Regions from separate parts of the Alteromonas sp. genome, predicted to be linked through region 1. Evidence: predicted binding sites of a transcription regulator. Region 1 holds the regulator's gene; each other region holds the start of a gene.
What was found. The regulator LexA, encoded in region 1, represses DNA repair genes until DNA is damaged. The targets are predictions, from matches to a motif close to TACTGTATNNNNATACAGTA.
Positions count from the first base shown of each region.

Region 1 (3,288 bases):
CGACAGTGCACTGGCAATGTTTAAAGATGATCCTCTGCTGTTTGCACCCGGCACAGATCACCGTTATTCAACGTTTGCCTGGACACTGGTCAGTGCCGCAATGGAAGGGGCTGACCCGTCCAGGAATTTCCGCGCCATCATTAACGAAGAAGTGTTTGCGCCGCTGAAACTGGACAACACGGTATTTGACGACCAGTACACCATCATCGATCACCGGGCGAGACCTTACACCGTACACGAAGGTGAGCTGATTAATGCGCCACAAACGGATCACAGCTATAAATGGGCCGGCGGCGGTTTTATTTCTACGCCGTCAGATATTGTCCGGTTTGCTGTAGCCCATGTTGCAAGCGATTACCTGAAACCAGAGACTACCCGCGCCATGTTTACTCCAGCCAGGCTCAATAATGGTGAAACCGTGGGCTTCGGCATAGGCTGGAAAACCGGATTTGGTGATTACAAACAACGTAAAGCGTATAAAGACAATGCCAGCGCGCTGGCTTTGATGGACGATATTCCTGATGCTGTGATGCACTCAGGTGGCAGTATGGGCGGCATTACAATGACCATTCTTTGCCGTGAACATAAAACAGCGGTTACTGTAGTAAAAAATGTCAGTGGTGAAGACAATGCTGATGTTTTTCTGCTGGCGCTGAAGACACTGCACTTTGCACATACCAGCCAATAGTAAAGAAAAAGGGCGATGATGGTTCACATCATCGCCCTTCCAATTTTCAGTGCTGTGGCCAGCGCACACAATAGTTATTGCACCGCGCTTAGCGAAAAGACTTACATCCAGTCAGCATTGCGGATAACACCTACAGCCAGACCTTCAATGTTGAATGGTTCAGCAGCAAGATCCACCTTGATGGTATCGAATTCTTCATTTTCTGCATGCAGCCATACTTCGCGGCCGCGTTTTTCCAGACGTTTTACCGTGACATCCTCATCAACCCTGGCAACAACTACCTGCCCATTGTGCACGTCAGTAGTACGGTGAACGGCAAGTAGATCACCATCCAGAATACCGATATCTTTCATACTCATACCGTTTACACGTAACAGGAAATCCGCACGGGGGTGGAACAGATCAGGATCGACCTTGTAATGCATTTCCACATGTTCCTGCGCCAGAATAGGTTCACCTGCCGCAACACGGCCGATTAACGGTAAGCCTGCGTCTTCATCGTTTTCTGCTTCCAGCGGAATATTCAGCTTTATACCCCGTGAGGTACCCGCCAGAATTTCGATTACACCTTTACGGGCCAGCGCCTTTAAATGCTCTTCTGCTGCATTAGCTGATTTAAACCCTAATTGCTTCGCAATTTCCGCACGGGTGGGCGGCATGCCGGTTTCCAGCATGGTGGTTTTGATCAGTTCGAGAACTTCCGTTTGTCTTGGAGTAAGTGGACGCATAAACAGCCCTGTTTTTCTATACAGTTCCTGTGAGTATATACAGTTGCGCTGGTTTGACAAGAGCTGCCGGCGAAATTATTACGGTTATTCCGTGGCGCACTCAATAAATCGTGCCAGCGCCGGGTTGCTGTTGTCCTGCTGCCATACCAGCACATATTCCACCACCGGCGCTCTGTTCAGCGGCAGCAGAACCACATCCGGCGGACACACCTGCTTCAACGGTTCAGGCACAAGCGCAATCCCTACTTCACTGGCCACCAGCGACACGATGGTTTGCTGTAACTGGGTTTCTAACACCACACGGGGCACAAAGTTCGCTCCAGCACAGTACTGTTCAATGGTGTTACGCAGCTCCGGCGCCACATTGTGGGGCGTAACAATGAATTTTTCGTCAACTAAATCCTCTGCGCAGACTTTTTTTGCCACGGCCAGCCGGTGGTGTTTGTGCACTGCCAGACAGAGTGCTTCAGTGCGCAAAGACAGCATTTCCAGTCCGCGGGAGGTCGCCGGCTTTAACATGATGGCGGCATCAAACTGCGCAGAAGTAACGCCGTTAATTAACTCAAAGGGAATAACTTCCTGAATATGAAAGGACACAGCGGGATAGCGGGACATAAACTGTCTGGCCAGTTCAGGCACAATGTTATAAGCCGCATGCATCATGAATCCCACAGACAAGCTTCCCGACTTTCCGGCACCGGTCGCTCTCGCCCGTTCCGCAGCTTTGCTGACCGATTGCAATATGGTTTTGCTGTCGCGGTAAAACTGCTCTCCTGCGGCAGTCAGGCTCACGCCTTTCGGGTGACGGCTGAACAATGCCGTACCCAGCTCTTCTTCCAGCAGTGCGATCTGTCGGCTGAGAGGTGGCTGAGTGATGTTTAGCCGCTGCGCAGCCCGACCCACATGACCGGTTTCTGCTACCGCAATAAAATATCTTAAGGGTTTTATATCCATTACGATTCAATACTTGTATCAGAATTAACTCAATTCTATATTGGATTGAATGATAAGACTAAAGGTAATCTGACCGCCGGTTCCCTGATCACCTGTCATTTCATGTTGTCTGTTTTCACGCTCATATTCCCCATATTTGCCCTCATATTCCTTGGCTGGTATTTACGCAAAAGGGATTTGCTGAACGACTCTGCCACTACACAACTCAATAAATTTGTTGTCTGGCTGGCGTTGCCTGCGCTGCTTTTTGACATCACAGCAACGTCTGCCATTGCGTCTCTCTGGCAACCGGGTTTTGTTTTGAGCTTCACCCTCGCCGTGTTTGTCATTTTTACGCTTACTGTCGCAGTACAAAAGAAACGTAATATGTCGTTATCAGAGAGTGCAATAGACGGGCTAAACACCAGTTACGCCAATACCGGATTTATGGGCTTTCCCTTGCTCATGGCGGTAGCAGGAAGCGAAACGCAGACGCCAGTGCTCATTGCGACAATCATCACCGTTTGTGTTTTATTTGCTGTTGCCATTGTGCTGATTGAGATTGATCTCAGTAAAGCAGTAAGCCTTCGTAGTCTGATTGCAGATGTAAGTTCAAAGCTTCTGAAAAATCCGGTGGTGATTGCACCACTGGCCGGGGTAATGTTTCCGGCTTTTGATATTGATGCTCCGCAACCATTGCTGACCACGGCATCGTTGCTGGGTCACGCTGCAGCCCCCTGCGCACTGGTGACTATAGGATTGTTTATTGCCGGCAGTCATACCTCAATGAAAGGCAGCAGCGCTTCCGTTATCAGCTTTGTGCTCACTAAACTACTTATCCACCCGGCGCTGGCATACGTAATCGCGGTGTTGATCATGCCTGATAACGCGACAGGGATTTTTTACGTGGTTTTACTCAGCGCGTTACCTGCAGGTACA
Region 1 covers NZ_CFHOXV010000005.1:89,257-92,544, reverse strand. Annotated here, with positions in the region: gene AC4PME_RS05415 (serine hydrolase domain-containing protein) at 1-688, shown strand, start outside; gene lexA (transcriptional repressor LexA) at 790-1,416, opposite strand; gene AC4PME_RS05405 (LysR family transcriptional regulator) at 1,501-2,370, opposite strand; gene AC4PME_RS05400 (AEC family transporter) at 2,473-3,288, shown strand, end outside.

Region 2 (3,288 bases), on a different contig from region 1:
GGTTAATTCCAGATTTCTTCGCGTGGCGGCATCCAGCTGAATACGTGTTTCCTGCTGTTCACGATGAATACTGCGAATATGGGGCAGGGCGGTACGTTGGGTATCTTTAACGTATTGCAGTACACAGCCGGCTGCACCGGTGGCTTTATCTAAGCCGTTGATGCCGAATCCATCCAGTGATTTGGTGCCGAATTGCTGATTGAGTTGCTCTGTTGCCGTTTGCGGATCAAACTCCCATTCGGGACGGCGACGTAAACCTTTTCGTTTTTCAATAAGAGGTAAACCTTCGAATCCTTCCGGATAAAGCAGTTCCGCAGGATTAAGGCGTTGCAATTCGGCCAGCAATTGTTCATCACTGTCACATTCAACCACCAGAAAACGTCCGCTGCTGATATCGAGGGTGGCAACGCCGTACTGCATGCTGTGACCGCACACTGCAGCAAGCAGGTTATCACGACGCTCTTCTAATAGTGCTTCATCGGTGACTGTGCCCGGGGTGACAATACGCTGAACTTGACGTTCTACCGGCCCTTTGCTGGTAGCAGGATCGCCAATCTGCTCACAAATCGCCACAGACTCGCCCATTTTTACCAGGCGCGCCAGGTAACCTTCCACTGCGTGATAAGGCACTCCCGCCATGGGAATGGGTTCACCGCCGGATTTGCCTCTGGCTGTTAATGAAATATCCAGCAGGTGTGCGGCCTTTTTGGCATCGTCATAGAAGAGTTCATAAAAGTCTCCCATCCGGTAAAACAGTAAAATATTAGGATGTTGTGCTTTTATGGCCAGATACTGGCGCATCATCGGCGTATGTGATTCCAAGAAAACCTCTTTGTTTATTCTGGCGCGATGTTGCTAGTTGTGAAGGGCGCGCGGTCGGGGGGCGTAATTGCATTTGAAACCGTCTGCCGCATGGATGCGGCAGCCGAGCCCCCAGGGATGGGTTTACGGCGTGTTTCAAATGCAGTTACGCTCCCCCTACCATCAGCGAACTTCACTACAAAGTTTTCATCAGGCCAACTTTCTGTCTTTACAGTTTGCTAAATGTGTAAAATGGTACAACGGAATTAATTCATTGGTGAGTATTATTCGTATGAGCGCAGATTTTTCAACTGTTTCACAAGACAGTGCGTTACTTAAACAGGTGGTTGCCACCGGAGATGTGCTTCGCCGGCGAAACTGGCATGTGTCATGTGCTGAGTCTTGTACCGGTGGTGGAATTGCTTACGTATTAACCTCCGTTTCCGGTAGCTCTGACTGGTTCAATCAATCCTGGGTCACTTATTCAAACGCGGCTAAGCAATCACTTATTGGGGTGAAAGCTGAAACGCTGGCGAAATTTGGTGCAGTGTCGGAACACACTGTTGCTGAAATGGTGCAGGGTGTTGTTCAGGAAAGTGGTGCGCAGGTTGGTGTGTCGGTGAGTGGTATTGCAGGGCCTGGCGGCGGTTCGGCGGAAAAGCCGGTGGGTACGGTCTGGTTTGGCTTTATGATAGACGGTGAACTGAACACGCAGCGTCACGTATTTTCAGGTGACCGGTTAGCGGTGCGGGAACAGGCCATCGCCCATGCAATTTCTTATCTGTACCAACGACTGGTTGCTGAATAAAACGGGATTTGACAGACTAATTGTGAAATCTTACTTGACTGTATGCTTATACAGTATAAAATGCACTCAACATTCGAATTACGTTTCGTGAGTTACTGAAGCGCTGACCGAATTATATTTTGCGGAAGTTAAAAAATAACAGAAGTAAAAGTGGCAGCGTAATACGACAGGGTAACTACCGGACAGTCATTATCTTGAGGATAATATCGTGGACGACAACAAAAACAAAGCTCTTTCCGCCGCTCTTGGCCAAATTGAAAAGCAATTTGGTAAAGGTGCCATTATGCGTCTGGGTGACAATCAGGCGCATGATATCGAAGCCATTTCTACCGGTTCACTCAGTATCGACATTGCACTTGGAATAGGCGGTTTACCTTGCGGGCGTGTTGTTGAAATCTACGGTCCTGAATCATCAGGTAAAACAACCCTGACACTGCAAGTTATCGCTGAAGCGCAAAAGAAAGGCAAAACCTGTGCATTCGTTGATGCGGAACACGCACTAGATCCTGTCTATGCAAGAAAGCTGGGCGTAAACATAGATGATCTGCTGGTCTCTCAGCCTGATACCGGTGAGCAGGCATTGGAAATTTGTGACATGCTTGTTCGTTCAGGCGCTGTTGACGTAGTAATTGTTGACTCGGTAGCTGCATTAACACCGAAAGCAGAGATTGAAGGTGAGATGGGTGATTCTCACGTGGGTCTTCAGGCACGTCTGATGTCTCAGGCGCTGCGTAAGCTTACCGCTAACATCAAGAAATCAAATACGCTGTGTATCTTCATCAACCAGATCCGTATGAAGATTGGTGTTATGTTCGGTAACCCTGAAACCACAACCGGTGGTAACGCCCTGAAATTCTATGCCTCTGTGCGTCTCGATATCCGTCGTATAGGTGCGGTTAAAGAAGGTGATGAGGTTGTTGGTAACGAAACCCGTGTGAAAGTGGTGAAGAACAAAGTTGCACCACCGTTTAAGCAGGCGGAATTCATGATTCGTTACGGCGAGGGTATCAGTAAGGAAGCTGAACTTATTGACCTTGGTGTGAAGCAGAAGCTGGTTGATAAAGCCGGTGCCTGGTATAGCTACAACGGTGACCGTATTGGTCAGGGTAAAGCGAACGTAATGGCGTTCCTGAAAGATAACCCTGATATCGCTAACGACATCGAAACCAAGCTGCGTGCAGAGTTACTGGCTCAAAAAACAGTAAAGCCTGAAGAAGCCGAAGGCGAAACAGAAGAAAAATTGTAAGATTTATGTCCGGCAGCCAGTGAAAGGCTGCGCATGAAACGACAAATCAATAGACAGTTAATCAAATGAGAAGCCAGCTGAAAAGCTGGCTTCTTTTTTTGTGTGAAAAAACCGGGTTTTAAAAAATCAATATCCTGAAAGGCGAACCGTCTTGTAAGAAGACCTCTGTAGACCGTTTAACTCTTTTTATTAGTGTTATCTAATGAAAAGAATAATAAAATCAGTAGGTAATGAACTGTACAAAAGACGAGGAATGCACTTTTTTTATCGTTCAATTTACTGTAGAAGTGAAGATGACTGCCGTTAAAAACATAAACTTATAAAAAAGATTTCACCAACTCCCGAATATGGAAGGTGAAACACAAACACGGGAACGCGTATGAAATCACTCTCACTTCAGAAAAAATTTGTGCTCATTGTTGGCGGTGCTATC
Region 2 covers NZ_CFHOXV010000002.1:41,669-44,956, forward strand. Annotated here, with positions in the region: gene mutS (DNA mismatch repair protein MutS) at 1-804, opposite strand, end outside; gene AC4PME_RS01745 (CinA family protein) at 1,094-1,609, shown strand; gene recA (recombinase RecA) at 1,818-2,855, shown strand; gene AC4PME_RS01755 (methyl-accepting chemotaxis protein) at 3,235-3,288, shown strand, end outside.
Region 2: the regulator LexA is predicted to act here: its motif matches at 1,646-1,665, upstream of recA (recombinase RecA).

Region 3 (3,288 bases), on a different contig from region 1:
TCAAAACTTTCGTGGGACGTCGCCCGTGAAAAGCGGTTATGAACAGGGCGGGATACCGTGGATTTTAACCGTACTTCTTCCACGCATTCCGACGGAATTTCGCGGATAAACCGCGACGCCGTATGATACTTGTCCTGACCATAAAGCCTGCGGCTTTCCGCATAGGTAATAAAGAGCTTTTTCATGGCCCGTGTCATACCCACGTAGGCCAGACGGCGTTCCTCTTCCATTCGGCCTGGCTCATCATTGGTCATCTGGCTGGGGAACATGCCTTCTTCAACACCGGCCATAAAGACCAGCGGAAACTCCAGGCCTTTGGCGGTGTGAATGGTCATCATCTGAACCGCATCCTGGTCGGTGTCAGCCTGTGTTTCACCGGCTTCCAGTGAGGCATGAGCCAGAAATGCACTCAGCGGCGTCATTTCATCGGCTTCTTCCGGCACGATAAACTGCTTACAAGCGGTGACCAGTTCCTCAAGGTTTTCCAGGCGTGCCTGAGCTTTCTCACCTTTTTCAGCCTGGTACATGGCATACAGGCCGGAATGTTTGATAGCTTTGTCGGCCTGTTCTTCCAGTGGTAAATCTGCCATTGCCTGTTCAAGATCGGTTATCAGTACAATAAAACTCTGCAAGGCGTTAGCTGCACGGCCTTTCAGGGAACCGTCGGTAAGTAACAAATTGCTGGCCTGCCACAACGAGCTGTTGTGCGCTCTGGCCGTCTCACGAATGGCTGACAGGGTTTTCTCACCCATGCCGCGGCTGGGTGTATTAACTACCCGCTCGTAGGCAGCGTCATCATGAGGGTGGTTAACCATGCGCAGATAACCCAGCGCATCTTTAATTTCCTGGCGTTCGAAGAATCGCAGACCACCGTAAATCCGGTAAGCCAGTCCTTCATGCAACAGCGCTTCTTCCAGTACACGGGACTGAGCATTATTGCGGTATAGAATGGCACTTTCACTGAGGGCATTACCCTGCTGCAGCCAGCTCTTAATTTGCGACACAATAAAGCGGGCTTCATCCAGTTCGTTGAAACCGGCATAGACAGATACCAGTTCACCGTCAGCACCGTCAGTCCAGAGCTCTTTGCCGAGCCGGTCGGTGTTGTTGTCGATCACCGCGTTTGCGGCTTTCAGAATTGTGCTGGTGGAGCGGTAATTCTGTTCAAGACGGATGGTTTCCGGCTTCGGGAAGTCCTTCAGAAACTTATGTATATTATCGACATTTGCACCACGCCAGCCATAAATTGACTGATCGTCGTCGCCCACAATCATGATGGTGTTTTCGCCGGTGCTGCACAGCATGCGCAGCCAGGCGTACTGAATGTTATTGGTGTCCTGGAATTCGTCGACCAGTACCGCGCGGAAACGTTTTTGGTAGTGAGCCAGAATCTCGGGATTACGGGCCCACAACTCATGTGCCCGCAAAAGCAGTTCGGCAAAATCAACCAGCCCGGAGCGGTCACAGGACTCCTGGTAGGCCGCATAAATATCGCGCATCTTCTGCTGGGTATGATCGTTATGGGTATCGATGTGCTGAGGTCTTAAGCCTTCATCTTTATTGCCATTGATGTACCACTGTACCTGTCTTGGCGGCCAGTGCTTCTCATCCAGATTCAGCGCTTTCAGAATACGGCGGATCAACCTGTACTGGTCGTCGGAATCCAGTATTTGGAAATTTTCCGGCAAGCCGGCTTCGGCGTGATGTGCTCTGAGTAGACGATGCGCCAGACCGTGGAAGGTACCCATCCACATGGTGTGCATGCTGCGCTTCATCAGATGTTCAATCCGGCCGCGCATTTCCTTGGCTGCTTTATTTGTAAAGGTTACCGCCAGAATTGAAAAAGGCGCGATGTTCTCTACTTCCATCAGCCAGGCGATGCGGTGAACCAGTACCCGTGTTTTACCACTACCGGCGCCTGCAAGCACCAGCATGTTCGACTGAGGGGCAGCAACGGCTTCGCGTTGTTTGTCATTTAGGTCGTCGAGAAGTAAAGATACATCCATCGGGCAGATCACCAGCGTAATTAATTTCAGACCGGCAGATTATGCCAGAGCAGGCTGTGAATTTATACAGTAAGGCAAAGGGAATCATTATTCTACCGTGCCATGTGACTGATGTTAAAAAGAAGTCTCAAAATTAGACTAAAGGCTAAGTATGTGGAAAATATACACTTTGTTAAAGTTTACCTGTACAGTGCTATTCACACAGGAAATAGTATTCACGGTGTCGGGTGCGTAGCGTAAATAAAGCGGCTATACGCAAAGGGTAAGTAACCTTGCTCCGCCGCGCCGTAAATGACGGGATAGTCATGGATTACAACGTAGATAACGAAACCATTGATTTCGATAAACTGATTATTGAAATTTATGACGCTGCACTAACCCGTAAATGGGGCAGGGTGCTGGCGCAGTGCAACAAAGTGTTTCTGGCCAACAAAACATTTCTTGTTCTGCGCGATGTGATCAACGACAGAGAAGTTGCCTGGCGTATGAAGACCGCCGGTGAGGGTTGCCCGTCCTTTCCCCCAGAAGTGGATTTATCTTCACTTTCCGCCCTTAAACCTTTTTTCTTCCGGCTCCATGAAGGGGATATCTTTGATACCTGTTCACCCGCATTTCGAAGTTCAGAACATTTTACTGCGATTGCAGGGAAAGTACTGACTCCGCTGGATGCAGAAAAAACACTGGCAGCACTGGTGTTGCGGGACGAACGCTATGAAGCATATCTCGGTGTTTGCCGCTCTGAGCAGGATGACGATTTTTCAAAATACGAAGAAGTTGCTTTCAAACGTTTAGTGCCGCACTTTGTCCGTGCAGCCCGCTTCTTCCGTGATGAAGAAATATTTCGCCAACAAAGACAACTGGCGCAGGGTGTTTACGAGCACATTAAAACGGCGTTTGTAGTTTGCGACAGCCAGTTAAGGGTGCAGGCCTGTAACAGTCAGGCAGAGCAGTACCTGAATTCAGGTAAAGCCGTTGCACTCAACAAAAGACGTCTTGTTTTTGCCATGCAGCACCAGCACACCCGCTTTTGCGACAAAGTTCAGGCTTGCCTCTCCGGAGCTGAGAAGGACGAGGTGGTGCACGTTGTTGATGATAACGTGGACGTGATTGAAATCTTCCATATTCACCGGCTTGCCTCTCAGGCAGAAGAGGAGCGGCGTGAGCCGTTAGCCGTTGTAAATATTGTGTCCAGAGGAAAGCCGGACTGGCAGAACATTCAGTCTTGCTATGCGCTGAACAAGCGGGAAGTATTGATTGCGCGCATGTTGTATAAGTGCGCTTC
Region 3 covers NZ_CFHOXV010000018.1:23,722-27,009, forward strand. Annotated here, with positions in the region: gene uvrD (DNA helicase II) at 1-2,006, opposite strand, end outside; gene AC4PME_RS11525 (hypothetical protein) at 2,312-3,288, shown strand, end outside.
Region 3: the regulator LexA is predicted to act here: its motif matches at 2,059-2,078, upstream of uvrD (DNA helicase II).